Regions from separate parts of the Paenibacillus sp. S-12 genome, predicted to be linked through region 1. Evidence: riboswitches for the same ligand, from Rfam matches in the RefSeq annotation. Region 1 holds a riboswitch; each other region holds the start of a gene.
What was found. A riboswitch is a leader RNA that binds a small molecule or an ion and turns the genes downstream of it on or off. The one in region 1 is predicted to bind cyclic di-AMP.
Positions count from the first base shown of each region.

Region 1 (7,556 bases):
CTTCTGCTTAGCTGCCATCGCGACTTCGAGTACGCACAAAAAGGCATGATGCTTGGAGCGTCAGGCTATTTGTTAAAAACGGCGTTCGAAGACGAGGAGCTTGCTTATTATCTACATAAGTTCGAAGAGGAGCTTGCCGGCGACCAACAGTCTTCTCCACTCGTTCGCTCCGCGGATTCCAGCGAGGAAGATACGCAGTGGAATGCGGCATTCTATGCGTGGCTGTGCGGTTTTCGCAATGACTTCCATCATGAGTTGAAGCTGCGCTGGGAGACACAATGGAGCTGGCTGAATGAGCCTCATGAAATCATGTTAGTCAAAATATTTGACAGTTTCGAGCAAGTTCCTTCTGCTGGTAAGGCCTCCAATCGAGGCGGAGAGTACTGGAAGTACCTTGGAGATACACTTTTGCATGAAACAAAGGGGCCATGTTCGTATATTCCATGCGGTATCGATCGCTGCTTCTATGTATATCATCCTTCTGCTTGGATGAAGGTAGAGCAGTTGCTGAAGGAATGTAAATCCTCCTGCCCTCAGCTGCATTGGAGCAGACGAGGCCCGTTGAAGGGGATGGAGGGGTGGCTGGAAGCGGTACAGGAGCTGCATCGAGCAGCAGAGGTGGAGCGCAAATTCGAGCTCAGGGTTAATTCGTGGCCGGAAACGGTAATGCAATCCGTGCTATTGGTTGCGGATAATGTGAGTGAGCCATGGTCGGTGAGCGATGTGGCAAATCGAGTTGGCTTAAGCCGTAGCCACTTCAGTACATTGTTCAAAAAGGTGACGGGGGAGAATTTTGTTACCTTCCTATACCGGATGCGGCTGAAAACGGCGCAGGATCTGCTGCTCAACACGGCGATGACGCTGCAAGATATTGCTGAACGAATTGGAATGGTAGATGGGAAATATGTGAGTAAATGGTTTAAGCGCTGCTGTGGGATGACACCGAGTCAATATAGGAGCGGACAAAAGGGAGAACAGACTGCTCAAAAATGACGAGAGGCGAACGATATTCCGCCTTTCCATCGAACAAATTCACCCCGTATTCGAAACAATTCGCCGTTTTGAAAATGCTTTATTGTTATTAAAGTGTAGATATGTTGGAGATGCAACCATTTGGGGGGAATAGCAGGATGAAGAGAAGGTCAAGATTGGTTATTCTGTTAACGATCTTTGCACTTATGTTTGCTGGCTGTGGCGGAGGATCTGGAGAACAAGGTTCCTCCGGAGGAGACAAGGGGAAACAAACAGTTCTTCGGTTTGCTACCTGGGATACAGGCGAAAAGCTGAAGGTTCAAGAAAATATTGCGAGAGCGTTCGAGAAGTCCCATTCAGGCGTTAAAGTACAAATTGAGCCTTATGCAGATGGCTTCGATCAGAAGCTGGCTGCATCGTTCGGTGCGAGCAATCCGCCGGATGTTATGCTGATGTGGGATTTCCCAACGTATCATTCAAACTTGGAGGCGCTCGATTCCTTTACGGAAAAGGATGCAAGCTTGAAATTAGATGATATATACGAAGGCTTGTTCAATTACGTGAAAGTAGACGGCAAGACGTACGGCTTGCCTGCGGGCTTCACGACGCGTGCTATGTATTACAACAAGAAAGTTTTCGACGCGATGGGCGTTCCATATCCGAAGGATGGCTGGACATGGGATGACTTTAAGGATATTGCAACGAAGCTGACAGATAAATCGAAGAAGCAGTATGGGTTCGGTGTTCGCGCTGAGAATGATCCATACGATTTGCAAGGATTCATCTGGAGCAACGGGGGAAGCTTCATCAGTGATGATGGCAAAACGATCGAAGGCATTATGAATGGATCAGAAACCGTAGCTGCAGTTCAAATGTTCGGCAATATGGTGAAAGATGGATATGGAGTTCTGGTAGGCGGAAAGACACAACTGGGCGGTAATGACATTTTCAAAGCGGGGAAAATCGGGATGTGGGAAAGTGGCGTATGGCCGCTTGAAGGATTCAAGGAGGCAAAGGTTGATTTCGGAACCGTTGAAATGCCGGCGTTCCCTGGCAAGCCTGTAAAAGGCGTAATTTCCGTAAGTGCAGTATCGATAGCGAAACAATCCAAGCAAAAAGAGTTGGCATGGGAGTTCGTGAAGTTCTTTACTTCGGAGGAAGCCGTTAAAATGAAGAGCGATGCTGACCTGCCGATTCGCAAGAGCGTTGTGCAGGAAATGAAGCTTGATCAATCCGAACTGTATGCACCGTTCTATCACATGCTGGAGCGTTCCGACAACACACCAGCCTTTTTGCTCAACAGCAACTGGAACCAAATGAACCGTCACCTTTCGACCGCAATTGATTCTGTCATGCTGGGTGAAGATGCACAGAAAGCACTGGATACAGCAGTGAAGGAAGCCAAAAAATTCGTTGAAAAGAAATAATAAACAATGGGCCGTTGCTTCGAGAGGTGCGTATATACATAACACCTTGCGAAGCAACGGCTCTATTTTTATAGAAACTATGCACTTGGCAACAAGCTTACTTCCATTGGATTCGATATGTGCTTCGGCGATGGTTGTGATGCATCTTAGCCAGTATATACACAATGGCGATGGGTGAAATGAGATACACAAATCCAATGATAAAGCCCTTCATGGTTCCATCAAGCAGGAATGACAAGGACATTAAGCAATTGTCTAGCATTAGATGTGCGAACATGGCGGTCCACCAACCATGCTTCAGCATAATGAAGAGGAACAACATTCCGATGAACAACAGCTCTACTGGTCTTGAATAATAAGGATAGATCGGATAGGTGACATGGCCGAACGCCCATATGAGTGTCGGTAGAATGCCAGCAAGCCATGGATTGCGGAGCCAACGATTCAGCAGGCCTACCCCGAATAAGCGATACACGCCCTCCTCAGAAATAGCTGCAACCCATGCGAGAAGAGGGAACAACGGTGCAATGCGCAGGTTAATCGGCGATTGGGAGGCATCTGTAGATGACCACGCATGAAATCCGGATTCTAAAATAAAGAAAATAACAGTTTGCAGACCGAGCAATACACCTGAATACGCGATTCCGATCCATAATGCCTGAACCAGCTTGCTGCCGAATGAAGTATTGCTCCATGTAGGCAGTACATCCCTGTAGGCAGACAATGCCCATGCTCGCTTGCCCGCATGGATAGAGAAATAGAGAATAACGCCCTGAATAACCGTAACCGCGCCTTGAATGGCGAAGGACAGCCCCATATTCACACTATCCAAAGTGATTTGGAGTTCAAGCGCAAAGAGTCCCGGCAGTGCGTTCCATACATGCAGCAGTGAAATTCCGCATGAGACAGCCGTTAGTACGAACAGTGTCTTCGATCCGAACTTTAGGTCGCGGCGGTAGACGATGCAGGCGATAAGGGAACATGCGCTTAACAGAATTGTCATCCACCTATATCCAATGTTGTAAATGGAAGAAGCGGTTTTCGTTTGATGAAGCTCCTCTGCTTGGTAGCTGTGTGGAATAGACCAGAAGGGCTTCAGCATGACGATACGATCCTGCGAGAAGACAGCCTTCACGTTCAATGCAGCCTGCCCGACATGGGCTTCAGGAACGAAGTACGATACGGTGTCTAATTCTGTAGACGATTCATTATGCTTTAATTGGGAAGAATTCCATCCCATATGCTTCAAGAGTGCGTCTGCAAGTTTCTTGCGGCTCGCTGCATCCAATACAGGCTCCTCTTCTTCTGCTGACGTCTCACCCGCCTGATTTCCCATGACCCAGCCTAAGCTGGCAGCGCTCGATGGCTGATCTTTGAATTCAAATCCAATGATACGGCCACTCGTCATGTGCACGTCAATGCACATCACACCTGATCTGCCAGAATGCATCGTATTCAGCAATACTTGGTAGGTATCATATGGGCTGGATGGCTCCCATTTCTGGAAGGAAGAAGCCAGCTTTTCCTTGCTAATATAGCCGGACACGGTAGGCTGACTGCGATATACAACGGTAGGGGCGATATTAGGCTCAGTTGTCATCGAGATATGATGCCGGTTTAAATTCTGCACAAATGTGAGCGCTTTGCGGGCCGCCTCCTCTTTCGTTAAGATGGCTTGAGTGGTTGTCGAATCAGATATGGCCTCTGTTTGTTGAAAGGGAATGAATACCTGCACAATGAGGAATAATAGAAATCCAGCCACTGAAGCAAGGAGAAGCGGCTTCGATATATAGGACATGTCAGAACCTCCATCACATCACACGTTATCGCGTATGATTGCTTATTTGTTCATTTTATCCACTTCAACTTTGTAAAGTCCAGCAGAGAAAATGTAGAAACAATCAGCGATAATGAGTGTTTTGAATACAATCGAAGAAAATGGGGGATTGTAAGCGCTATTTATTCAAGTTTTTCGTCTTATTCTGGTTAATTTGTTCATTCTTTGACTTTGTATGCAGCAAGGGAAACGTATATAATCTCGTTATGAATTGCATACAAGCCGAGTTTCGTGAATGAACGAAAGCGGGGGACCCGATAGATGGGGTGAATTTCGCAAATGTGGATGAACAGAGTCCGCTAGCGAATAGGGCAGCCTGGACGTGCCCGAATCCGACAGCTAACCTCGTAGGCATGTACGTCAGGATACCAGCGATAGCATTGGGATTTCCAGTGCTTTTTTTCGTGGAAAAAAAGAGGTGACTCCCTTGAAGGGAACAAAAAAGGCCATTCGATTCAATTTGACACCGGCGCGAGTGCTGGTTGCTGGATTTGCAGCTATTGTATTATTGGGCGCATTTTTACTTATGCTTCCGATATCGAACGCCAAAGGGGTTCCTTTACCGTTTCTTGATGCACTGTTCACATCAACGTCAGCAACCTGTGTGACGGGGCTCGTAGTAGTTGATACGGGCACTCATTTTACGGTATTCGGGCAGGTAGTCATTATGCTGCTCATCCAAATCGGCGGTCTTGGGTTCATGACAATGGCAACGCTGTTTGCACTTGCCTTGAAGAAGAAGATATCGCTGAAGGAAAGGCTTATCTTGCAGGAAGCACTTAATCAAGGCAGTATGGAAGGCATCGTACGCCTTATCCGTAAAGTTATCTTGTTTGCGGTATGTATCGAGGGAGTTGCAGCTGTGCTGTTCTCGGTACGCTGGGCATTCGATCTTCCATTAGGCAAAGCAATTTATTTCGGTATATTCCATGCCGTTTCTTTATTTAATAATGCTGGCTTTGATTTGTTCGGTTCCGTGAGCGGGCCGTTTACAAGCTTGACCAGCTACGCAGGGGATCCCGTTATCAATATGGTAGCCATGCTGCTCATTATACTTGGCGGTATTGGCTTCATCGTATTGTCTGATTTAGTGGATTATAAGCGTTCCCGTAAGTTGTCTCTCCATTCTAAAATCGTGTTAACGATGACGGGGCTGCTCATTGTGCTCGGAACGATCGTTATATTTATTTTTGAATTTACGAATACGCGCACGCTGGGAAGCTTGACTGGCTGGGAGAAATTTTGGGCGTCGCTGTTCCAGTCGGTCAGTCCGCGTACAGCAGGGGCAAATACGATAGATATCGGAGCCATGCGGCAGGCCTCGCAATTTTTTATGATCATCCTTATGTTCATTGGGGCTTCACCGGGTTCCACCGGCGGTGGTATTAAGACCACGACGTTCGCTATTCTCGTAGGAGCTGTACTTGCCATGATTCGCGGCAAAGAAGATATCGTCATTTACCGGTATCGCTTGGCGAAGGATCGAATCTTTAAGGCAGTTACCTTAACCTTGCTGTCGTTGTTCCTTGTCATTATTGTGTCGATGATACTATCAACGACAGAGGATCACAGCTTTTTGATGATTCTGTTCGAAACAACCTCGGCGTTCGGGACAGTAGGGTTAACGATGGGATTGACGACGGATTTATCGGATATTGGCAAGGTGCTGCTAAGTCTGACGATGTTCGCGGGCCGTCTTGGCCCATTAACGTTGGCTTATGCGTTAGGCCCGAAAAATGAACGGGAATTATACCGGCACCCAGAAGGAAAAATAACGATAGGATAAGCAAGTTAGATTGTAACGGACGAAGGAGTATACAGGGATATGGAGTTGCAGCAGTTTGCAGTGATTGGGATGGGACGATTCGGTTCGAGTCTCGCGAAGGAGCTTGTAAAGCTCGGACATCAAGTTCTTGGCATTGATAAGGATGAGGAAGTAATCGGGGATGTGACAGGGCTCGTAACCCATGCGGTAGTAGCGGACGCGTCGGATGAAGAGGTGCTGCGCTCGCTCGGCATACGGAACTTCGATTGTGCGATCGTAGCCATCGGTGATGATATTCAGACAAGCATTCTTGTTAGTATACAAATGAAGGAACTTGGCGTGAAGAAGGTTGTTGCCAAAGCACTATCAGAGCTGCATGGACGTGTCCTAGAGCGGTTAGGTGTGGATAGGGTAATCTATCCGGAGCGGGATATGGGCATCCGCGTTGCGCATCAGCTTGTATCGCCGAACTTGCTGGACTACATTGAATTGTCCAAGGAATATACCATTGCTGAGCTAAGCGTGCCGAACTGTATGCAAGGCATGGCGCTTAAGGATGTGAATCCACGAGCCAAGTTCGGATGCAGCATCGTTGCGCTTAATAAGCCTAAGGGCATTATTATTGCACCAACAGCCGAAGATGTGCTTGATGAGAAGGATATTATGGTGATGATCGGTACGAATACGCAAATTGAGGATTTCGAAGAAGCGTTCATGTTAAAAGGGAAGTAAAATACGTTGCAAATAAGCCTGCAGTTGTCGCTGGAATGGAAAGCGAGCTGCAGGCTTTGTGTTTTTATGAATAGTATTACAAGATGACAATTTTGAATACGAGATATGTAAGGAAGAAGTACATGCCCATGCTGGCTGTGATGAACGGGAAGCGATTCGGACGTATGACTTCTGCTTGTTCCATCGATTCGGTTGTTGCAACAATAACCGATACAAACCAAGTAAAGGCAGCTACGGCTACCGCTAATGCTCCGAAGTTTAAGAGTGCAAGAAGGAATGCGAGCAGATATCCCAAGCCGAACGGCATTTGCATCGCCGCAAGTTGAATCAATGTAGTCTTGAAATCAAGCGGCTTGCTGCCTTTCCAGCGGCTAATGAGCCATATGCTAATAAAGAGCACCGCCAGTACAATCAATTGATAGACGAACAATTGAAGGAAAAAGCTAAATGGCGGCGTGACTGACCTTGAACTTAAGAAGCTGACTGAGCCCATCAGCGAAGCGAAAAGGCTTCCAAAAAGTGTATAGCCAAAAAGAGCAAAGCCCAAAGCAGATGCTAACGCTGCAATGACCGCATATATCCAGTCGGACACGGTAAGGCTGCGAGCACTCGCAGGATTTTTTAGCAACTGAAGGATGTTCTTTTTGTCGATTGTTTTGGCCCAATCTGGTACAGTATTGCCTGAGGTTTTGTGGTTCGCTTGAGGCGTCGTGAAAGGATCGCTCTCTGCGGCAGCAGAGACCTGCTGCACAAATTCATCGGCTGTTGGGCTGGCTTGCTTAGCAGTGTTCTCCCCACTGCATTGATGAAATTCATGTTCGTT
Region 1 covers NZ_JASIUF010000003.1:148,924-156,479, forward strand. Annotated here, with positions in the region: gene NO352_RS02095 (response regulator transcription factor) at 1-993, shown strand, start outside; gene NO352_RS02100 (ABC transporter substrate-binding protein) at 1,131-2,399, shown strand; gene NO352_RS02105 (CPBP family intramembrane glutamic endopeptidase) at 2,497-4,197, opposite strand; cyclic di-AMP (ydaO/yuaA leader) riboswitch at 4,447-4,605, shown strand; gene NO352_RS02110 (TrkH family potassium uptake protein) at 4,664-6,022, shown strand; gene NO352_RS02115 (potassium channel family protein) at 6,062-6,733, shown strand; gene NO352_RS02120 (hypothetical protein) at 6,810-7,556, opposite strand, start outside.

Region 2 (7,556 bases), on a different contig from region 1:
GACGAATATATTACACAAGCGGTACAACTGGCGGAACAGCAATAAAACAGCGGCTGTCGCTTAACAATGACGGTCAATGCTTTTACGTATGTGACGTGTTCGCTCCTCTTGGGAATCCAACCAGTGAGGGGCGTTTTCTCTTTATTATAGAAGAAATACAGATTATGAGCCGTTATGCGTAGGGAAGGGGTAGGTTGTCATGTTCGATTGGATCGACATGTTATGGAAATATAAATTAGGGTTTGTATCTGGTGCTGGCATTACGGTGCTGTTGTCCGCGATATCTGTCTTATTCGGGCTGTTATTGGGTGTCACCATTGTACTAATGCGAATGTCGAAAATTAAGCCGCTGAAATGGTTTGCAGTGACTTATATTGAAGTATTCCGTGGAACACCACTGCTTGTACAATTATTCATCATTCATTATGGTCTCGCGGAATATGGTGTAGAGTTTACGGCTTTGACATCTGGGGCAATTGCCCTCTCCTTGAATAGTGGAGCGTATCTGGCTGAAATCTTCCGAGCAGGCATTCAATCTATTGACCATGGACAGTTGGAAGCAGCTCGTTCACTCGGCATGTCCAAGTCGATGGGAATGCGGCTGATCGTCCTTCCACAAGCATTTCGCAACGTTATACCGGCGATTGGGAACGAATTTATTACGATCATTAAGGAAACTTCGATTGTAAGTACGATCGGGATTGCGGACTTGATGTTTGAGACAAACATCATCCGTGCCAAAATCTATTCGGCTATGGGGCCGCTGCTGGGAGCGGCATGTATCTACCTGATTTTAACCTTTACATTATCGAAAGTGGTAGCACGTTTGGAAAGGAAGTTGAGCGAGCATGATTGAGATTCGGAATTTGCACAAATCGTATGGTAAATTAGATATTTTAAAGGGTGTCAACTTGTCAATCGATCGCGGTGAAGTGGTAGTAGTTATTGGTCCAAGTGGATCTGGAAAGAGTACGCTCCTTCGTTGCATTAATTTGCTGGAAACACCAACCAAAGGTGACATATTATTTGAAGGTCAATGCATCACGGACAAGTCACATAATATAAATAAGACACGTGAGAAAATGGGAATGGTTTTTCAATCATTCAACTTATTTCCTCATATGACTGTGCTCCAAAATATTGCACTTGCACCGATCAAGGTCAAAAGTGTGCCTGAAGCCGATGCTAAAAAACTGGCAATTGAACTGCTTGGCAAGGTTGGACTGGCAGATAAGGCAAATGCTTATCCAAGACAACTGTCCGGAGGACAGAAGCAGCGTATAGCCATTGCTCGTGCGCTTGCTATGCAGCCTCATGTAATGTTGTTCGATGAGCCAACGTCTGCGTTAGATCCAGAGATGGTTGGTGAAGTTCTTGAGGTTATGAAATCATTAGCTGCAGAAGGAATGACAATGGTCATTGTAACTCATGAAATGAACTTTGCAAGAGAGGTGGGAGATCGGATTCTGTTCATGGATGGCGGCAATATTGTGGAGGAAGGCTCTCCACAGCAGCTTTTCAACCAGCCGGCACATGCAAGAACGAAAGATTTCTTAAGTAGAGTTTTATAAATAGCTTACATCACAAAGGCATCCAAATCAGGGGTGCCTATTTTTGTTAAGTCCATTTGAAAGCGTTTTCGTTTACAAATCAGAAATATGTGTTATGATAGGTCTATAAAGATTACAAAAATGTCATCTGGGATTACAAATTTGTTATGAAATAAAAAAATTTCGAAGCTTCAAACCATTGGGGGGCGCGGGTTCCAGAAACTTACCATCATATTCCTGCGCACAGGTTACAAAATTGTGATATGATGCAATCCGAGCCGAAACGACACACCCGTACGGGGGACTATTGACCGGTGTTCAATATTTTACCGAACACCTTGGGGTGAATCGCTTATTCCGCAAATGGAATAGCGTAGGGGAACTCCTTGACCCGAATCCGACAACTAACCCCGCAGGCTAATGCACAGGAGGAAAACATGCGTAAAAGAATTACAGTAACGATTACAGCTGCTTTACTTGGACTTGCGTCCATTCTTCAAATTTTGCCGGCACAGGCGGAGCCCTATACGGTAATAGAGGGAGAAACGTTTTATTCAATTGCTAAGAAATACAACATGAGTGTTGAATCTGTATTGTCGGCAAATCCGACAATCAATCCTAAAAATTTGTATGGTGGTCTTTCCATCGAGCTTCCAGGACCTGTTGTTCAAAAGTCTGTATTGGAAGGTATGCCAGTCGGTAATGCTTTGGGTGGAGCAAATAATAACGGACAGGCAGTGAAGACGGCTTCGGCTTCAAATAATGAAAAGGCAGTTCAACAGGCTGCTCCTAAAAATGTGGTTCAAATGTCCTCAGGACGTACAGCAACATATAAAAAGACATTAAATATGCGTGCTACAGCATATACGGCCCATCCGAGTGAAAACGGAAAATGGGGTGCGGTAGATGCTTTGGGCAACGCATTGAAACTTGGTACAGTTGCAGTGGATCCAAAAGTCATTCCACTGGGTACGAAATTGTATATTACGGGATATGATTTCAAACACTTGCCAACAGGCGGAATGGTTGCGGTAGCTACAGATACCGGCGGTGCAATCAAGGGGAAAAAGGTTGACATTTTTGTACCGGTAAGTAAACAGACAGGCAACACATTCGGCGTGCAAGACGTAAAAGTGTACGTGTTGAAATAATATCTACTATTATAAAGTAGATCATACTTAATACCAGCAATTGAATAACAAGCCTCGCCATTCGGCGGGGCTTGTTTTATTTACTCCTTCTTCTCCTTCTGATCCTGAAGCAAATCCGGTAAGGTAACGAATTCATATTGGCGCTCCCTTAACTGCTTAATTATAGAAGGGAGTGCCTTTACGGTTCCATGCAAATACCCATTCTGTGTGCTACCGCTTGCATGCTGCAAAATAATGGAGCCTGGACGAACTTCACGCATGACATTCTGCAATATGTGTGATGCGCTCAAACCTCTCCAGTCATTTGAATCTACGTCCCAATTGACGACCAAGTACCCGTTATCTCCTGCCCATCGCAGTTGCTCCTCATTTATCTCGCCATATGGCGGACGGAAATAACGCGGTTTATATCCGATAGACTGCTCAATAATCCGTTCCGTATCCTTTAACTGATGCTCAAAGGCAGGAAGCGTGAGCCTCGTCAACAACGGATGGTTGTACGAATGATTGCCGATGATATGGCCTTCGCGAACCATACGTTCGACCAACTTCGGATATGCCTTGGCACGAGTGCCTACAAGGAAGAAGGTGGCTTGTATATTGTGCTCCTTCAATATATCCAAGACAAGCGGTGTAATTCGATTATCTGGTGCGTCATCGAAGGTAAGGGCAACTTGTCGTTCGCCTCGACGTTGCTTTGCATTTAATTTGAAAATATGCGGATACTTCACCCTAAGCTCTGCAATTGTGAGCTGTCGTTTCTTCATTTTATGCATGCTAGAACGTGAAGATTGCGAAGTTTGTGCTGCAGATTGAGATGTGCTCGATTTTTGCCAAGTTTGCTTGCGAGCATTCGAATCATTTTCTATTTGTTGTCTAGAATGAGATTGCGCCTGCTTCTTTTTCAGTTCTTTGCGTTCTGTCTGCTCCGTCGTAACGGTGAACTTTGGCAAATGAATCGTTTCTAATCCAGTTGTCCCATGTAAGCTATTGTAGCTTTGAGAATGGGTGGTCTCTGATCCAGCCTTGAAAATGCGGGGGACAGAATGAGTGCGATCTTTCGTCCACAGGCTTTCAGTTGATGAATGGATTGATTCTGATTGCGTTTGATTGGGCTTGATCGGAGGAAGATTGGGTATGGATGGCGCTTCCTGTTGGCGAGCGAAGCAGCCAGCTACTGCGAGCAAGCACAAAGATAATACAGATAAACAAATTTGTTTATTTCGCATAGTGCCATTCCCCCATTCCGTAGACATCAATGTTCTTGTTATGTCCTTGGGGGTAAAGAAATATGCCCCAATCATCATTCAACAGTGACAGGGAATTAATCTCATTGTACAGGCAGCTGTTTCAAGCACGACTTGTAACTTCTTGCTAATATTCTGAAAATTTGCGAAACCATTGTCATAATGATGACTGATTTGTGATATGTGTCACAGTAGGGGGAGGTTTAGAACAGGCATAGTAGAGTTGTAAAGGTGAGAAAAGCTTTAAATAGGCCATATCGGGCCGCCACAGTAGGGTGGGGCTTTTCTTACGAGCAGGAATCTGCACGTCTCAATAATAACGTGAGAAGGATGCAGACTATCCTTACTCGTGAAAAAAGGAGCATACTTGTGTATACGATTCTTTCCAACGAACGCATCTCTGAAGGCATTTACCTCATGACGGTGGAGGGTCAGTTTCAAGCAAGAATGGGACAATTCTATATGCTGCGAGCCTGGAATATGGCACCCGTTCTGTCTCGTCCAATCAGTATTTGTAATCTGGAGCGGGATCGCATTCAATTCCTGTACAAAATTGCAGGAGAAGGCACACGATTGTTTGCACAGCTTCGTGAAGGAGACCGTATACAGCTGGAAGGGCCGTTCGGCAATGGTTTCCCCCACGTTAAAGGACGAACTGCGCTAATCGGAGGCGGTATAGGCATTGCACCCTTATTGTATACAGCGAAGCAGCTGGATAAACCGGATATTTATCTCGGCTTCCGAGGACAATCTTATTTAACGGAAGTTTACGAACCATATGCAAACGAATTAGTGGTTCGCGTAAACGGAAATCTGCTTGATGACATTGACTTGAGCAAGTATGACAATGTGCTTGTTTGCGGTCCACTCGGTATGATGAAGGCGATCGCTTTACAAGCAGAAGGCTTGGATACGAAAGTATATGTTTCTTTTGAAAAACGGATGGCTTGTGGAATCGGAGCATGTTATGTGTGCACAGTAATGAATAAAAACGGCAACCGCAAAGTATGTGCGGACGGGCCTGTATTTTTAGCGGAGGAGGTGGAATGGCATGCGGAACTTAGCTTGTAATGTGGCCGGAATTCCGTTCAACAATCCGATTGTGATGGCATCGGGGACTTTTGGCTTTGGACAAGAATATGCCAAATTGTATGATATCAACAAGCTGGGCGGCATCTCCTGCAAAGGGCTTACCCTCCATCCACGTAAGGGGAATAACGGTGCCAGAGTATGGGAAACACCTGGCGGAATGATGAATAGTGTAGGACTTGAAAATCCAGGCATCGATGCATTCCTGACAGAAGAAATGAAATTTTGGGAGACCATTGAACCGGTTAAAATCGCAAATCTGGGCGGCAGCAACATTGAAGAATATGTAATCGGGGCCCTGAAGATAACGAAGGATGCTGAGGAGCGCCGAAAAGCAAAAGTTCGGGCCGTGGATATGATTGAACTGAACATTTCATGCCCAAATGTAAAAGAAGGCGGAATTGCTTTCGGTGTTAAAACAGAAGTTGCAAGAGAGGTTATTCGCGAGGTTCGTCAAGTTACCTCGTTGCCTCTTGCTGTGAAACTGTCTCCAAACGCAGAAAATATTGTAGAAATGGCAGTCATGTGTGAGGATGAGGGAGCCGACTGCGTCTCCTTGGTTAATACGTTCTCCGGCATGAAAATAGATATTTATCAGCGTCGCAGCATTTTTTCAAATACGTATGCGGGCTTGTCTGGTCCAGCTATTAAGCCAATAGCGCTGCGAATGGTTCATCAGGTTGCACAGCAGGTGTCCATTCCGATTATGGGAATGGGTGGAATTGCGTCGGCCTCGGATATTATCGAGTTTATTATGGCAGGAGCCGAAGTCGTACAGGTTGGTACTTATAACTTTATGAATTTGCGTGCGGGGGAAGAGCTTTTGGCTGGACTTCAGAGCTTTATGGAAATGGAGAACATTCATAGTTTGGATGAAATTCGCGGCATTATTAGATAAGGTTCAAGCGGCTAAAATGAGGGGGCGCGAATTGGTATGAATCAGCTACAGCCGGGGGAAGATCTGAGCATCCAGTTCCAAAAAATCGGTAGGGATTATCTGTTCACGATTTGTGGTGGGGATCAGCATATTGGTGCCGTATCCACTGCATACAAGGGGCAGGGGACGGATCAGCAGGAATGGGTAGTGCAGACGAACAAGGTTCCGGGTCATAAGGAATATGTATTAACTGAACCTATGGCTCAACAGGCTGCACAGGAACTGCAAGCAACGGTAACGGTCTGTGCAGGCATTCACTATGATCATCTTACAACATCAGAGATTGAAGCTGTTGTTGATCGCGCTTGGAAGCAATTTTTACTTACATTGTCTGCAATGAAATAGAGCAAGTTGAGCGTCTGAGAGAGAAGATCGGGGTTTCCTGATCTTCTTTTTTATATTGTTTTCCATTCAATTTTGATTCTTTTTGTTGTGCTACGATGGGTGTATACAAAATTCCACTTTTCCATATAAAATAGAGATAGGATTTTTTTGTTTTTTTGAAACAACTTTAGAACTGATTCGTATGAATGTGTAATGAAACATAATAGTAAATCACACGTATTTTGTTTCAATGGTTATGCAACTCAAAGGAGGAAATATACAATGTCCGTATTTAAACGTTTGCGTGATTTAACGATGTCCAATATTTATGCTTTGATTGAAAAGGCGGAAGATCCGATTAAGATGACGGATCAATATTTGCGCGATATGCAAGAGGATTTGGAAGAAGCAGAACGCGCAGTCGCACAGCAAATCGCGATCGAGAAACGCTTCAAACAATCTTATGAGGAGCAAGAGGCTCTTGTGAATAAGCGCGCTGAGCAAGCCGCAATTGCAGTTCAAGCTGATAATATTGAATTGGCACGCCGTGCGTTGGAAGAGAAAAAAGCTGCTGAAGCGAAAATGAATGAATATAAAGCAAGCTATGATCAAAATAAAGCTTCTGCAGATGCCCTTCGCGCGAAGCTGGAAGAAATGCGCAAGCAATACACAGATATGAAAAACAAGCGTGAAACGTTGGTTGCTCGTATCAACGCTGCGAAGGCACAAACAGAAATCAACAAAGCGATGGCGGGATTCAGCTCCGATACTGCTATGTCAGGCTTGAAACGCATGGAAGACAAAATGCTGCAAATGGAAGCTCAGGCTGAAGCGAGCAATGAAATTCGCGGAGCGGGAAGCAAGTCATTGGATGATGAGTTCGCGAGCTTGACAAAGGATAAAGGTGTCGAGGATGAATTGGCAGCCCTGATGAAGAAGTACGATAAATCTGCCGAATAATCGGAATCGGATATAGAAGACGCTTGTTATCTGATGTGCAAGCGTCTTTCTTTATTCTCCATCAAGGTATATGTTAGGATAAATTCGATACAATGAAGAGAACAAACTTTTATACGAGACTGCTCAATCTGGACAAACTTCGCTTAGGAAGGTATTCGTTATTGGAGCAGTGAAGGAGGATTCGAATTGAGTTTCGGATTAGAAAATTGGTCTGTCTTACTGGAAAATGTCCCGAGAATTGCAGTGTGGACAGCCATTGGAGCGGTGCTCTTATTCATTCTCATGATTGTAGACTCCT
Region 2 covers NZ_JASIUF010000012.1:52,633-60,188, reverse strand. Annotated here, with positions in the region: gene NO352_RS11635 (transporter substrate-binding domain-containing protein) at 1-45, shown strand, start outside; gene NO352_RS11630 (amino acid ABC transporter permease) at 200-856, shown strand; gene NO352_RS11625 (amino acid ABC transporter ATP-binding protein) at 849-1,571, shown strand; cyclic di-AMP (ydaO/yuaA leader) riboswitch at 1,817-1,985, shown strand; gene NO352_RS11620 (3D domain-containing protein) at 1,988-2,701, shown strand; gene NO352_RS11615 (polysaccharide deacetylase family protein) at 2,782-3,930, opposite strand; gene NO352_RS11610 (dihydroorotate dehydrogenase electron transfer subunit) at 4,318-5,019, shown strand; gene NO352_RS11605 (dihydroorotate dehydrogenase) at 5,000-5,935, shown strand; gene lpdD (prenylated flavin chaperone LpdD) at 5,972-6,319, shown strand; gene NO352_RS11595 (PspA/IM30 family protein) at 6,581-7,258, shown strand; gene NO352_RS11590 (DUF350 domain-containing protein) at 7,445-7,556, shown strand, end outside.
Region 2: it holds a riboswitch for cyclic di-AMP, as region 1 does, so the genes downstream of both, NO352_RS11620 (3D domain-containing protein) here and NO352_RS02110 (TrkH family potassium uptake protein) in region 1, are expected to answer to the same signal.

Region 3 (7,556 bases), on a different contig from region 1:
TGCGAATTATGCGCAGTCCATTCTTCTTACTATTCTCGCTTGGCATGCCAATCGCTTTTTATTTCTTGTTTGCTAGTTTAAATGGTGCATCGAAGTCTATTGAATCAACGACATATGGGGCCTTTTCGTTAATGTCGATGACTGCATTCAGCCTGATCGGCACGGCAATGAGCCAGTTCGGCATTCGCTTAGCATACGAGCGTCGTGACGGATGGACGCGTTTGCTTCGCCTAACACCGCTCTCTCCATCGGTATGGATCGGAGCTAAGATCGTATCGCATATGCTGGTGCATATGCTGGTCATTCTGATTATTTTCCCTGCTGCCTACTTTGCCTATCATATTGAGCTTACTGCTGTACAATGGATGACATGCGGATTGTGGCTGTGGCTTGGAAGCATTCCATTCCTCGCGATCGGCTCGCTTCTTGGAACGATGAAGAGCGCTGACGCATCCATTGCGGTTGCTAATATTTTGCTCATGGGTTTTGCCATCATGGGGGGCTTGTGGATGCCGCTGAAGACATTGCCGGGCTGGATGCAGGCAATTGGGGAATGGCTGCCATCCTACCGTTATGCACATGGTGCATGGAATATGCTTGCTGGCAGTAGTCCTGCACTGCTGGATTGGGCTATTCTACTGGGCTGCGGCATTATCTTCATGGTAATATCGAGTTATATCTTCAACAGACGGGAAGCGATGTAAGTGAACGTAGGTAAGAAGAGATTATTTCCCGAAAAAGAGGGGGTAGAGCCTTATATCTCCCTTGCCAACTTATGTGTGCCTATTTTTTTCCTGCTGCGTGAAACCTCTGCCAAGTTTTGGCTGGGGTTCACGCTGCTTCTGTTTCTCGTGATCGCATTTTGGCTGCAGTACCATTATGAGAAGCAGGTATTGCTATGGTTGACTGTTCAGGTTGTGATTATTCTCATGTTTATCCTATTCTATCACCCTATGTATGCTTATATGGTGTTCATGATCGCGCAGATGATAAGCAAGCAAAAAACAACAGTTATTTTGGGTATAGCTGCTGTCATGACAGTAGGCATTATAATAGGGTTATTTCAACGCTTGGATACCATAACCGTATGGTCTTCCCTGCATACGCTGTTGTTGCCGCCTTTGTTCGGTATCCTATTCATGCCGTTCATCATGCAGGCAGCAGGGCAGTACAAGCAGATGGCGGAACGATTGCAGGCTGCTACGTCACAGCTTGAGCGAATGGCACAGCAGGAAGAGAGACAGCGCATTGCGCGGGAATTGCATGATACACTTGGACATACGTTGTCTTTAATTACGCTGAAGAGTGAAGTGACAGAAAAGCTGATTACACGTAATCCGGAGCGGGCAATTGCAGAAGCGAGGGAAATTCGGGAAACCTCGCGTGCGGCGTTGAAGCAGATGCGTCAGCTCGTAACTGAGATGAAGATCGTTAAGCTTGCAGAGGAATACGAACATGGCAGACAACTTTGCGCAGCTGCAGGAATAGAACTGAGCTTTCAGGAACGTGGAGAGGGTATCGCCCAACCTGCTACAGTCTCAACTATGGTATCCCGATTGCCGCTGTCGGCTCTGCAGGAAACGATTCTAGCCATGTGCTTTCGGGAAACGTTAACGAATGTTGTGAGGCACAGCCAAGCCAAGTGCTGTACTGTATTGCTTGAAGTTGAGGAGTCCTTAGTACGATTGAATATTGCAGATAACGGTGTAGGTATTAATGAGCATCAGCTTAAGCAATCAAGTGGGACGGGCATGGCAGGTCTCAGGCAGCGTCTGCAGCTTGTAGATGGAACACTTGTGGTAGATTCCGCCCCTCACAAAGGGACGGCATTATCGTTAGTTATACCTCGCGTTATTCGTGATGGGAAGGAGAGAGAAGGGCAATGATCCGAGTAATACTTGGAGAAGATCAGCAGATGCTGCGCAGTGCATTAGCCACCTTATTGTCCCTTGAAGGTGATATCGAAGTGGTTGGTCAAGCGGAGAATGGAAAAGTTGCGCTGGAATTAATAGAGGAGCTGCATCCCGATATTGCTGTATTGGATATTGAAATGCCGCTCATGACGGGGCTGGATGTTGCGGATGCGGTCAAGAAAAAAGGATGGGCATGCCGAATCATTATGCTGACAACATTTGCTCGCTCGGGCTATCTCCAGCGTGCAATGGCATCCAGTGTAGGGGGGTATTTACTTAAGGACAGCCCAAGTGATGAATTGTCGGATGCCATTCGCAAAGTATACGCGGGCAAGCGGGTGATGAGTCCCGAATTGACACTAGCGGCTTGGGAGGATCCTTGCCCTTTGTCTCCAAGGGAGAAGGAAGTGCTGAAACTTGCAGAAGAAGGGCAGTCCATGCAGGATATTAGTGCAAAGTTGTTCTTGTCCTACGGAACGGTACGCAATTATATGTCAGATGCGCTCAGTAAAGTCGGAGCGGGCACGCGAATTGAGGCCATTCGAATTGCGCGGGAAAAAGGCTGGCTGGACTAAATAAACAACTGGATGTACAAGATACAGGGCGGCGTGGACGTGAGACGTTTCCTGCAAGTCTTGTCTTATTCAGGTGTGACCCACCATAAACGAATATTTAGCTCATTTTCAGTTTCATTTCAGGATTAACGAACATACTATAGCCATCCCTTACATAAGGAGGTGGAACCAATGAAACGCAATTCAACCGTAGCAGCATGGACATGTCTGATGCTTCTGTTGATGGCATCGCCTGCAGCAGCGCAAAGCAGCAATGGGGAAAATGCTGTGTCAGATAAGGCCAAAGGCCAGACTGCCGTAAGTGTAGCCGCAACGAAGGTAGGACAGTCCAATGCGAAGCAGCAGGATTCGGAGACAGACAAGCAGTTAGAGCAGATACAAGCTCAGATGAAAGAGCTCCGTACAGAAATGAAACAGCTTCATGAGAAAAAGGTTCAATTGCTCGCCAAGAAGCATGGCATTTCGACAGAAGGGAAAAGCAGCAAGCAAATTCGTCAGGAACTGCGTGAGAAATTGGGCATAAAAGGACGACTGTTCCACGAGAAACATCACGATAACGGGAAGCCTGTCGAGGATCGTCAAACGCAGCTTCAGCATGAGGAAGAAAAGCATAAGGCAGCAGCAGACGCAGATGGGCTCACACCAGAAGAGATAAAGGCGAAATTCCAAGAATTAAACGGGTCAGCCAAATAAGTGTGCAGCGCCGATACAAGTATGCTGAATATCCAGATTTTAAATATTGGGACATGCGCGGCAGCGTATGTCCCTGTGTTATATAGGCTAGGAAATTGTGCAGAAACCAAAAGGTAATGATTTCGTAAATATATATAGAAGCATGAATCATTGGCATGCAGAGCTGCATAGGATAAAGGAGCCGAAATGTTACGGATGCGAGGGGATTAAATGAAACAACCCGACGAAAAGGCGCGTAGCGCTTCTCATCGGGTTATGCAGTCGTTCAATAATATTAAGAGTGCAGGAAACTAGTAAGCTATTTATCGTCTGTAGCAATAGACGAAAAGTCATTCTCGCTCAAAACTCGACGAGCACCTACATAGCGCTTCTCGTAGTAGTCCATGCTTAGGCTGTCGATGCGCGTACCCTTGCTAGTCGAAGCGTGTGCGAATTTGTTATCGCCTACGTAAATACCGACATGAGATACACCGTTGCCGCCGCTTGTGTCAAAGAAAACTAGGTCTCCTGGACGAAGCTCGTCTTTGCTTACTTTGTCGCCAGAGTCGAATTGCGACGAAGATGTGCGAGGGAGATCAATTTCGAACTTTTTGAACACGTACTTGGTAAATCCAGAGCAATCAAAGCCACTCGTTGATGTTCCACCATACTTGTACGAAATGCCTAGCAAACCGTCAATCGTGTTGTCCATTTTGGATGCTGCGAATGTGCTTCCCGCTCCGAGCGATGTAAACAAAACGCTCAGCCCGAGTACCGCTGTAACTAGCTTCTTCTTCAAAGGGAAAGCTCCTTCCGTGCCTGCGAGGTTAGCTGGAGGGTTCGGTTGAAGGACCCCTATGATCCCTGTGTTTCAAGATCAATTCACCCGTAAAAACTGGTTCCCCCGCTTTCCGGACTATCCGGAAATTCGGCAATCTGGTTTTGGGATATGTATTGCTGCGTGCGATAGTAACAATTTTGCAAGAGTTAGTGCCGCTTTCATGACAAAGTTGTAATAAATCTAGATTTATTGTAACAGACGATTTTTCCTTTGACAAATATTTTTTGTCCTTGACACGAAAAAAACTTGTCAAATCAGCGTTATTTTTCGCTGATAGACAAGTTTTTTATTTTTCTTATGCTGCTGTGCATCATTTCATCGTAACGCCTTGTAACTTTTGTAATGTTATCACTTCATGATGTCCTTATTTTCATTCCTATCTATTCATTACTTCTTGATCTATTGCTTCATTTATTTTGTTTATTTCATTTGCTGTTCAGCTTCCTGCCATACCGCATGACGAGCAGATAATCCCCACATTTTCAGCATAGTCATAATTGCAGGCAGCGCCTGTTGAATAATGAGTGCGGTAATGCCTGTGAACATTGCGGCAGCGGATGTAGACATAATGCCTATTCCAATTGTAGTTCCGATAAATATTAGAGATAGCCCGAGGATGGGCAGCAGGCGCCGCGTACCAGCCGTCACAGAGCGAATTAATGGTGTATCTGATGCGGCACCAAAGTTCAGGAACAGGAAAAGTTGGTGAACGAGCCAGCCGCCAATAAGCCAAGCGATTGCAAAGGGGGCTATGGCCATAAGCAAGGAAGTAAGAGAATTCGATGTTGACAGTGCATTCGCAGTATAGGGAACGAACCATATGGCAGGGATCGTGATGAGGAGAACTTCTAACAAATATAGGACAAGCATGGGCTTCCATACAAGCTTGATACCTTGAAAGAAGGCCAGCCCCTGCTGCTTGGGACGTGACATAGCATGGAATACGCCCGCATGAATAAAGGGCGTAAGCAGCAAATGGATGGCGATGAAGCCGATAAGGGCCCAAAAGTATGGCATATAGTCATTTGTCTTCATTAGATGGAATTGGCTTTCTGTTAGAAAGAGCTGCTTGCTCATTTCAGTAGGTGCAGGATCTGGGTAGCGGCGCAGGATAGGCGTCACGATTCCATCGACGAAACGGTAGAGGAAGAACCCCCATAACAGTTGGTACAAAAATAGAATAATCCAAATGTAAATATGATCTTTGCACCAATTCCAGCCTGATCGAACATAGGTTTTCACGCGATCACCACCCCAGAATGTTCGTAATTGCTTCGATTACCTTGATAACGGACAAGTTAACCCGCGTACGAATAGGTTCGTCGACATGAGCACGCATGTAATTGTTGATATGCTTGTTTTCGACGACAATAGTGTACAGTGGATCGACCATTACCCAGCTAAGCGGTGTTTTATGGGTTATCGTATACTGAATTCGATCTCCTTCTCCATTCCATGACTTGCGTGTTGTAGTTCCATCGGTAAATCCAAACACGATTGGAATAGAAGGATAATTGGCTCCCAGCTTGCGAATGTGAACAGTCGCTTCATATTTGATAGAGCCATTTGCTTCAATCGTACGAGATTCAATATTTTCTACAGCGAAGTCTGCCATTTGACCGTTGTACACATATTGTTGGAAGAAATCAATCCACTTGCGATTCGTTACCTGTTCAACGACGCGCTGGAAATCGGCTGTTGTTGGATGCTTGAAACGATATTTCTGCGTATAGGTTTTCATGATGCGGTTCATCATCTTTTCTCCAACCTGCTTCTCAATAGCGAGAAGAACCAGCTTGGCACGCATGTACACATTTTCCGCGTAATGATCTTGGTTGTTGTATCGCCAAGCTTCCAGCTTGAGTGGAGCCGGATCTGTAATATAGCTCGCTTGTACCGCATTATTAGGATGTACGCCGAATTCCTGTTCCATCAGCTTATCTTCCGCATAGGAAGTAAAACCTTCATCAAGCCAAGCTTCTTCAAATTCATTAGACGCAAGAATTCCATAGAAATATTGATGCCCAATTTCATGAATGACGGTTCGCTCCAAGTCATAGCCTGGACTCTCATCTTCTGCCCCAAACGCTGTTATCAAGGTTGGATACTCCATACCGCCGGCTCCATTACCTGCCTTAGGTGGAACGACAATGGACAAGGTGGAATAAGGATATTTGCCGTACCATTCGCTGAACTTCGATAATGCGGTCTTGGCAGCGTAGAAATATCGTTCCTTCAAATCCTTATGCTTCGGATCCAAATACAGCTTGATTCGAACTCCTGGAACTTGGCTGGAGGAGAATGGTTCTTCAAAATAAACAAATTTCGGAGAGGCTGACCACGCAAAGTCATGGACGTCATCTGCATAGAATTGATACGATTTTTTCCCGTCCGCAATAACGGGCGTCTTTGTTGGAAATCCAGTTGCAGCAACGATGTAATTGTCAGGCACTTGAATACGCACACTGTAAATGCCGTAATTCGAGTAGAATTCTGAATTGCCATGATATTGGTGAAGATTCCATCCATCGGAGGATCGCCCGCGAACACCTGCTTTTTCAAATGCAGCAATCTTCGGGAACCATTGGCCGGCCATCACAAAATCATCGGCATGACCCATACGTGCAAATACTTTTGGAAGCTTGACTTCGAACTCCATGCGAAGCGTAACTTTTTCCTGACTGCGTACGGGCTTCGTAAGTCGCAGCTTCATGAGTGTTTCGTCCTTCGAATTGCCGTCATCCGGTTGTACGAATTGTGTGCGGTTCATTAAGGACATGCCGTCAACCGTGGATAACGATTTTAACGTCATACCGCCATATCCGTCGGCTGGCAACCTGTCTTCACGCAATCTTCCTCCAGACTCCTTCATGAAGGTCGTGTCCGGCGAACGGAATGCGTTCGGATAAAAATGGAAGTATAATTCATTTACAGTTGCTTTCCCGGGATTGGTCCAAGTGACTGTTTGCTTGCCGATCAGCGTGTGAGTGGACTCGTCCAGCTTAACTTCAATATGATATTCGGCAATACGTTCACTTAGCACCTCCACACTGGGAGTCTCCACAGCTTGCTGCGTGATTGGTTCCTGAACCGCCTGTTTATTCACCTCGGGTCCAAGTGATGGGACGGATCCAGACGGCCAGAACCAAACGAGGAGGAAGCTGCAGGCGGCTAAGAGCAAGGCAGTGAATAAGAGCCGGCGATATACATTGCTTCGGGTCATACGTTTTTAACCTCCCGTTGACAAGCATCTACAGCATGTATATGTTGGCTTTTTGCAGATTATTAGCTAAAATGAAAATGATTTTGAGTTCGTGGGCAAGGAAGGAGTGTACAGTGGAATGGAATCTTCAGATAAGAAAGTTAAGAAGCCGCTGGCTTTGAATGTCATGAGCAGTGGTAAGCATAAAGGATTTGGTTCGGGCAGTATCGATCTGAACAATGTCTCGCCTGTCATCATCGATGAAGGGAAGGCGTACATTGATTTGGGAGCGATGCATGCGAAGAGTAAGGTGGAGCGTGGCATTAAGTTCTCTACTAATAAGGAAGATGTTC
Region 3 covers NZ_JASIUF010000024.1:38,508-46,063, forward strand. Annotated here, with positions in the region: gene NO352_RS22415 (ABC transporter permease) at 1-704, shown strand, start outside; gene NO352_RS22420 (sensor histidine kinase) at 705-1,886, shown strand; gene NO352_RS22425 (response regulator transcription factor) at 1,883-2,488, shown strand; gene NO352_RS22430 (hypothetical protein) at 2,660-3,181, shown strand; gene NO352_RS22435 (C40 family peptidase) at 3,480-3,959, opposite strand; cyclic di-AMP (ydaO/yuaA leader) riboswitch at 3,963-4,104, opposite strand; gene NO352_RS22440 (carbamoyl transferase) at 4,422-5,243, opposite strand; gene NO352_RS22445 (M1 family metallopeptidase) at 5,248-7,224, opposite strand; gene NO352_RS22450 (YwhD family protein) at 7,343-7,556, shown strand, end outside.
Region 3: it holds a riboswitch for cyclic di-AMP, as region 1 does, so the genes downstream of both, NO352_RS22435 (C40 family peptidase) here and NO352_RS02110 (TrkH family potassium uptake protein) in region 1, are expected to answer to the same signal.

Region 4 (7,556 bases), on a different contig from region 1:
GCACCTAATAGCCCCTACTCCGCATCCAAGGCCGGCTCCGATTTGCTTGCCCGCGCGTATGGGCAGACGTATGGACTGCCTGTTGTTATTACACGCTGCTCGAACAACTATGGACCGCGGCAATTTCCGGAGAAGCTGATTCCGACTATCATTTTGCGGGCATTGCATGACGAGCCGATTCCTATCTATGGAGACGGATCAAATGTACGGGATTGGCTGCATGTGACAGATCATTGCACTGCGATTGATTTTGCTTTGCGAGTGGGCAAAGTCGGTGAGGTATACAACATAGGTGGTCATAATGAACGGACGAATCTGGATGTCGTGAGGATGATCCTTCAAGTGCTTAATAAGCCGGAATCTCTTATTACGTTTACTTCGGATCGTCCAGGACATGACAAGAGGTATGCTATTGACCCTAGTAAAAGTGAGCGAGAATTAGGCTGGCGTCCCCAAATTGAGCTTGAACAGGGGATGCGCCAGACGGTTGCATGGTATGTATCGAATCAAGCATGGTGTGAGCGAGTGCGCTCTAATGCGTATTTAGAAAGCCGCTAGTTTTTGGTTCAAGCAAGCAGCGGCTGCCTTCAACGAACAAGAGTGACAATTGGTAAAACGATAGAAAGAGGGGCCGAATAGATATGTTCAAAAAACGCCGACCGTTGCCGCGAACATCTCGGCAGACAAAGGCTCAAGGCCAGCGAATAGCTCGCCATTTACTAGGAAAGCGCAAGGGTGAAAGGCTGACTGAACGTTATGAATACGGCTATTCGCTCGGATATATAGAAGGTCTTCAAGCTGGACAGGAGAAGTATGGTGAGCAGTTTGAGGGTACGAGTATAATCATACCTACTTACAATCAGGTGGATGTTCTTGAACAGTGTGTAGACAGCATACGCGCCTATACGGAAGTGCCTTATGAGATTATCGTCGTTGACAATGCGTCTACGGATGGTACATCTGCTTTTTTGAATAAGAAATCCGGACAATTTCGGTTTTATATTCATGAGAAAGTTAGAGGATTTGCTGGTGCTGTGAATACAGGATTGATGATGTCAAAAGGCACGTCGATATGTATTTTGAACCCAGACACGTTCGTTACATCCAATTGGCTGACGAAAATGCTGGCATGTCTGAATAGTGATCTTGAGATTGGAATGGTTGGCCCAGTGACGTACGTTCTGGATGAGAAGCAGCAGCTTGCGGATACCGATGAACAGATGGAAAATTTGCATCACTATCATTCAGAATCCACTAGCCCTGTTTTGGATCCTAGTAAATGGAACAGTGCTGATCATTTGGAAAGCGGTTGTTTATTGTTCCGTCGTAGCTTATTTGAAGAGACTGGCTATTTTGACGAGGGCTATGGTCATGTATATTATGAGGTCGAGGATTACAATGTCCGAATCAGGCTTAGTGGTCGGAAGCTAGTCGTCGCTCAGGATACATGCATATATCAGGTTGTCAGTAAAGGGACAACTGCATCTGGGGATCAATCTCAATCCACAAATGATAATTATGCAAGTCTGTTCCAGAAAAAGTGGCGGAACCCTTATAATTGGATGCATCGTGTTCGTGAACGTTATGGCAAACAAAACGGTGAACGCTGCCAGACATTCTATCCGACTCATGTGGCTGTGGCGGGATTGTCAGAGACTGTCTATTGGATTGAACAGGGTACCAAGCATCCGGTTGAAGGGAACCTAACCATCCCGATCGTAAGCGTAAGTCAGGTTGATCTGAGGGGATGGCCGACAGGATCAACGGTAGACGCGGAAAGCGTGACGAAGAAATGGAAGGAATCACATACAGAAGATGGGGGAATCGCGGAGGGCAGTGTGTTTACTACAGAATCCGGAAGGTATTATCAACGACAAGGGGATCTATACAGGGAATTCATGAGTGAGCATGCTTTAACGCGCTGGGAATTGACTGAGAAAGTAGTGGAGCGTACCGAGATCGACAAGGAAGCCCTTGAGGAAGGGCTCCCCATTATGGCAGCTCCAGAAATTCATTTGCATCTGTTATAAATGAGTCCGTTAAGCAGCAGTTGAATGGCGGCAGAAAGGGGGAGAACACGATTGGATAAAATGAAGCGGATACGGAAAATCCGACAAACGGATAGACAATTGTCGGGACTGAAGCAACGTATTCGACACCGAAAATCTAAGCTGACAAAGAAGACGCATTCGAACATTTATAAGGGAGCTGAAGCAACTGCGTATCGAGATGGCTTCGAAGCCGGGTTTGCCAAGGGGTTCGAAGATGGCCATCACCTGATATATTCCAATCAAGTATAGGATCAAAGACAGTCTGACGCTTGCGAAGCAAGAGGAGGGCTGTTTTTTGTGTTTTATGACATAAAGTCTTCGGTGATGGCATCCCCTTTTGAATTGCGAATTTCGCTGTTTTCAACATCTCCCTAATTGTAACGATCTCTTATTTTGGCCGCACCTCAAGCTGAATGACATCCAACGTAGAACCTCCTTGCAAAGGCATGGAAAGCCACATGCGTGCAATATGAACTCCTAGGGCGCGGGGAATAATTGATTCCCACATGATGCCGCGCTGCTGCTGCTCCCACTGGGAAAAGGCGCGCTGCGCCCGTTGGAGTAAGTGCTTATTGATCCTGCTAGGCATGTAGTCGGCATGGAGCTGAGCGGGCTTCATTCGAACAAAAACAAGCTCGTCAGATATATAAATTTGTGTATCTTGCGGCTGGAATAGCTGTTCGCCATGCAGGTCGTTCCAAATTTTCCATTGTTCTGTAAGCTTGTATTTTTGGGACTCGCCAAGCTCTGCGTATGACATTCTGTCCATCCTCCTGTATTTGTATTGAAGCGCTACACATATGCATTGAATCTGTCTGTACCGACGGCAATGGGAAAGCCATTCGATCGTATTGCGTATCCTACCTTTTGGCACAAAGATTGTAAATAGATGCCAATCCATGATTTTGAAATGAATTGTCAAGCAAAGCGTTTACATACGGGTATTTATTTAAATTTCTTTGTTTTTCTCATGAAATCATCGCCGTACAAGCAAAGTGGAGAAATTGCGAGGTAATAAGGCTGTAATGAGAGATAAGATGGGATTAGTTCATCACAATTGCTTGGAAATGGAGAAATTATGGTTTTCATTTCATTTACAGCAGGAGGGGGAAAGGCGTAAGATTCAGTTCAGCAACAACAACGATATCCGTTGCGTCTCAATCGCTGAATTGCGCAGAAAGCGGAAGCGGGGGAACCAATAAAGCGAATGCAGAGCTGAGTAATAGTCAGCAGCCAACGTTCGCATGGGGTGAATCCGGTACAGGAATCGATTCCTGGCTGGTAGGGCGACTCTTCGCGCCCGAATCCGTCAGCTAACCTCGTAAGCGTACGGGAGAGGCGCGCCTGATCAGATGGCGACGTACCTCTTTCTTGCAAGCAGGGCTTCGGACAGATGAACAGGAGGAAATGGATATGTACGATGCGGACCGGGTCATTGCAGTGTTCGCAGGCTGTGAGATGGGAATTGACTTTATACGCCAATTGAAAGGAGCAGGATATTCGATAGCGGGTATCGCCCATAATGGACGGTTGGCGAAGCGATTGGAAGGTATTGGAGTTACTCCGGTATGTCGAATCAATACGACGGAGCCGAAGGCGTGGGCTGTGCCTCATGTTCCAATTGGCCGAATCTATGTATTTGAACAAAGCTTTGCACTATCCTGCCGGCTGCTTCAAATATGCCGACAATGGACGACGGAGCCGATCACAATCGTAACGAAGCGTCATCATCCGCAGTCGATTTACCGATTGCTTGGTGCGAATTACGTCATTTATACGCAATCGGATCAAGTATCATTTTTACTATCTGATATCATCTAATTTATCCATATAGGCAATGCTCACCGCTGAATCCCATTCATGGGAACGGGGGAACCAACGTTCGTGCGCCAACTGTACATTTACAGTTCGCGCAAGGGGTGAATCCGGCACAGGAATCCGTTCCTGGCTGGTAGGGCGACTCTTCGCGCCCGAATCCGTCAGCTAACCTCGTAAGCGTCCAAGGAGGCAGCCTTTATTTCGTCGTGGAACAATTACGCGTACGTTTATTTGACAATGCGTGAGTGAAGCCACACGGAAAGGGTCCCTCTTTCCGTGTGGCTTTTTGTGTTGCCTGCGCGTTCTTATTGAGCCAATAAGGCTTGATAAGAACGGGATCGCGGCAGCATTGCCTGTAAGATGAGAACCTTATTCAGGAGGAGGAAGGGACAATGTTTGATGCAGTCATGATGATTCTTATCGCGCTGCTTGGACTGAGCGTATTGGGAATTCTCCATTGGTGCAAGGCGGAAGTGGAAGAACGAGGTGATCGCTCATGATGATCGTCTTATTCACCTTGATTACGGCTTTGTTCATTTACTTGTTATATGCCTTAGTCAAGCCGGAACGATTTTAGTTTAGGCAGAATCATTGTTGATATTTGTACATTAGAGAAGGGTGGAACGGAACGATGAGTGCAATCGAATGGATCGCCATTGGAATTACCTTATTGCTTGCCTTGGCGATAGCGCGTCCGATCGGAATATATATGGCAGGGGTGTTTGATAATAGCGGAGCTCCAAGACCGCTGGACTCTGTATTTGGGCCGATAGATCGATTTTTATTTACATGTTTCGGCATTAAGGACAAATCGCAAAGCTGGAAGGCATACGCCTTTACGGCAGTTGCCACCAACGTGCTGATGATTGTGGTGACATATGCAATATTCCGCCTTCAAGGGGTATTGCCGCTTAATCCGAATGGGATTCCGGGCATGGAACCGGGAGTGGCATTCAATACGGCGATCAGCTTCATGGCGAATACGAACTTGCAGCACTACAGCGGTGAAAGTGGGCTGTCCCTGCTGTCGCAAATGATGGGCATTATTTTCTTAATGTTCACGTCTCCTGCTACAGCTCTTGCGGCAGTGATGGCGATTATTCGCGGTTTGACTGGCAAACCGCTCGGCAATTTCTTGGCAGACCTTGTACGTTCGATTACGCGTATTTTCCTGCCAATTGCGATCGTTGCCAGTGTGCTGTTCATCTGGAATGGGGTACCGCAATCCTTAAGTCCAATGGAAAGTGCAGTAACTGTTGAAGGAGCAGAGCAGCACATTCCGCTTGGCCCTGTAGGAGCTATGATGTCGATTAAGGAGCTTGGCAACAATGGTGGCGGCCACTTTGGAGCGAACTCTGCTCATCCATTTGAGAATCCGAATGGTGTGACGAATTTAATTCATATTTTACTCATGCTAATGCTGTGTACAGGACTTCCATTTACCTACAGCCGTATGGTCGGCAACAAGAAGGAAGGACGAGTTCTATTCGTCTCGATGGCGATCCTGTTCCTAATTATGCTTAGTTCCTCTCTTACGGCGGAATATATGGGGAATCCGGTATTGAACGCTGCGGGATTAAGCGGACCTGGCAGCATGGAAGGGAAAGAAGTACGCATTGGCGTTGCTCAATCCTCGCTATATTCGGTCGTTACGACTGCATCAGAGACGGGCGGCGTCAATAATATGCATGATACGCTGACACCGCTTGGCGGCTTGATCCCGATGGCGAATATGATGCTGAACACCGTATTCGGCGGTGTTGGTGCAGGCTTTATGAATGTGCTGCTGTACGTCATGATTGCCGTATTCCTATCCGGTCTCATGGTCGGACGAACACCTGAGTTTCTGGGACGCAAGCTGGAAAGCCGGGAAATGAAGCTGCTGGCAGTTACTTTGCTGGTGCATCCGATCCTGATTCTTGTACCGACTGCGATTGCAGTTGCTACACAGGCGGATACGCTGTCCAATCCAGGGTTCCATGGATTGTCTCAGGCGTTGTATGAGTTTACGTCCTCGGCTGCGAACAATGGTTCCGGCTTTGAAGGGTTGGGCGACGCAACACCATTTTGGAACATTTCCACAGGGATCGTCATGTTCTTAGGGCGCTATGTATCGCTCATTACTCTGCTGGCAGTAGCCGGTTCGATGGCGAAGAAGCAGCCGATTCCGAATACAAGCGGTACGTTTCAAACGAATACGGCGCTGTTCGGTATCGTATTTGTCGGCACAGTGCTTATTGTAGGTGCTCTGACGTTCTTCCCGGCAGTCGTGCTTGGACCGGTCGCAGAACATCTGACGTTGTGGAAATAAGGGGGAACGGAAAATGAGAACGGAAAAACAGATGAAAACACCCGCACCATATGAACCGGCGCGCAGACATACTACAGATACGAAGGAACGGAGCATGTTCCAAGGCAGCTTAATGCGGGCAGCCTCGATTGATGCGCTGCGAAAGTTTGATCCGCGTCAGATGGTTAAAAATCCAATGATGTTCATTTGCGAGGTAGGCTTCGTCATTACGCTGCTGCTTACATTCGTACCAGATGCATTTGGCTCGCCAATGCCGCGTTGGTTCAACGGCACAGTCAGCTTCATTTTGTTCATTACAGTGTGGTTCGCCAACTTTGCTGAGGCTCTTGCAGAGGGCCGGGGCAAGGCACAGGCAGATTCCTTGAAGCAAGCGAAGCGGGATTTATGGGCTAATAAAATTACGGAAGCAGGTACGGTTCGCGTATCCTCATCCGAGCTGCGCAAGGGAGATGTCGTAATTGTTCGCGAAGGGGAAATAATTCCTGGAGATGGTGAGGTAATCTCTGGATTGGCCTCTGTCGATGAATCGGCGATTACGGGAGAATCTGCTCCTGTATTGAAAGAAGCAGGCGGGGATTTCTGCTCCGTAACGGCCGGAACGAAAGTGATCAGTGATGAGATTCGTGTTCGAATTACAAGCGACCCGGGAGAATCGTTCCTGGATCGGATGATTTCGCTTGTAGAGGGCGCACAGCGCAAGAAGACACCAAATGAGCTTGCACTTCATACCGTGCTTGTCAGCTTGACGCTTATCTTTTTGGTCGTTGTCGTTACGCTGCCTATATTCAGTAACTATTTGCAGGTTGAATTGAATGCCGGGGTACTGATTGCCCTGCTGGTCTGCTTGATTCCAACCACGATTGGCGGCTTGCTGTCCGCTATCGGGATCGCTGGTATGGATCGCGTAACCCGCTTTAATGTCATTGCAACATCAGGCAAGGCGGTTGAAGCGTGCGGGGATATTCATACGATTATTTTGGATAAGACAGGAACCATTACGTTCGGTAATCGTTTGGCTCATGAGCTCATTCCGGTTCAAGGTGTGAGTGTGAATACCTTGTCTGAATGGGCGGCAGTTGCCTCCCATCATGATGAAACGCCTGAAGGGCGCTCCGTCGTGGATTGGGTATCCAAGGCAGGAATTACGTATAATGCTGAGCTTGCTGTCCAAGGAGAATTCATCCCTTTCAAAGCGGAAACGCGCATGAGCGGTGTGGATTTGAAGGATGGACGCTGTGTGCGCAAGGGAGCTGTTGATGCGGTGAAACGCTGGGTTATCGCCCAAGGAGGTACTGTGCCGCAGGATTTGGATGCCAATTCGAATGCGATCGCTTCTGCCGGCGGCACGCCGCTGGCGGTAGCCGTAGGACGTGACA
Region 4 covers NZ_JASIUF010000004.1:11,156-18,711, forward strand. Annotated here, with positions in the region: gene rfbB (dTDP-glucose 4,6-dehydratase) at 1-558, shown strand, start outside; gene NO352_RS02330 (glycosyltransferase family 2 protein) at 642-2,030, shown strand; gene NO352_RS02335 (hypothetical protein) at 2,082-2,300, shown strand; gene NO352_RS02340 (hypothetical protein) at 2,440-2,811, opposite strand; cyclic di-AMP (ydaO/yuaA leader) riboswitch at 3,204-3,394, shown strand; gene NO352_RS02345 (hypothetical protein) at 3,465-3,872, shown strand; cyclic di-AMP (ydaO/yuaA leader) riboswitch at 3,887-4,064, shown strand; gene kdpF (K(+)-transporting ATPase subunit F) at 4,369-4,446, shown strand; gene kdpA (potassium-transporting ATPase subunit KdpA) at 4,501-6,180, shown strand; gene kdpB (potassium-transporting ATPase subunit KdpB) at 6,275-7,556, shown strand, end outside.
Region 4: it holds a riboswitch for cyclic di-AMP, as region 1 does, so the genes downstream of both, NO352_RS02345 (hypothetical protein) here and NO352_RS02110 (TrkH family potassium uptake protein) in region 1, are expected to answer to the same signal.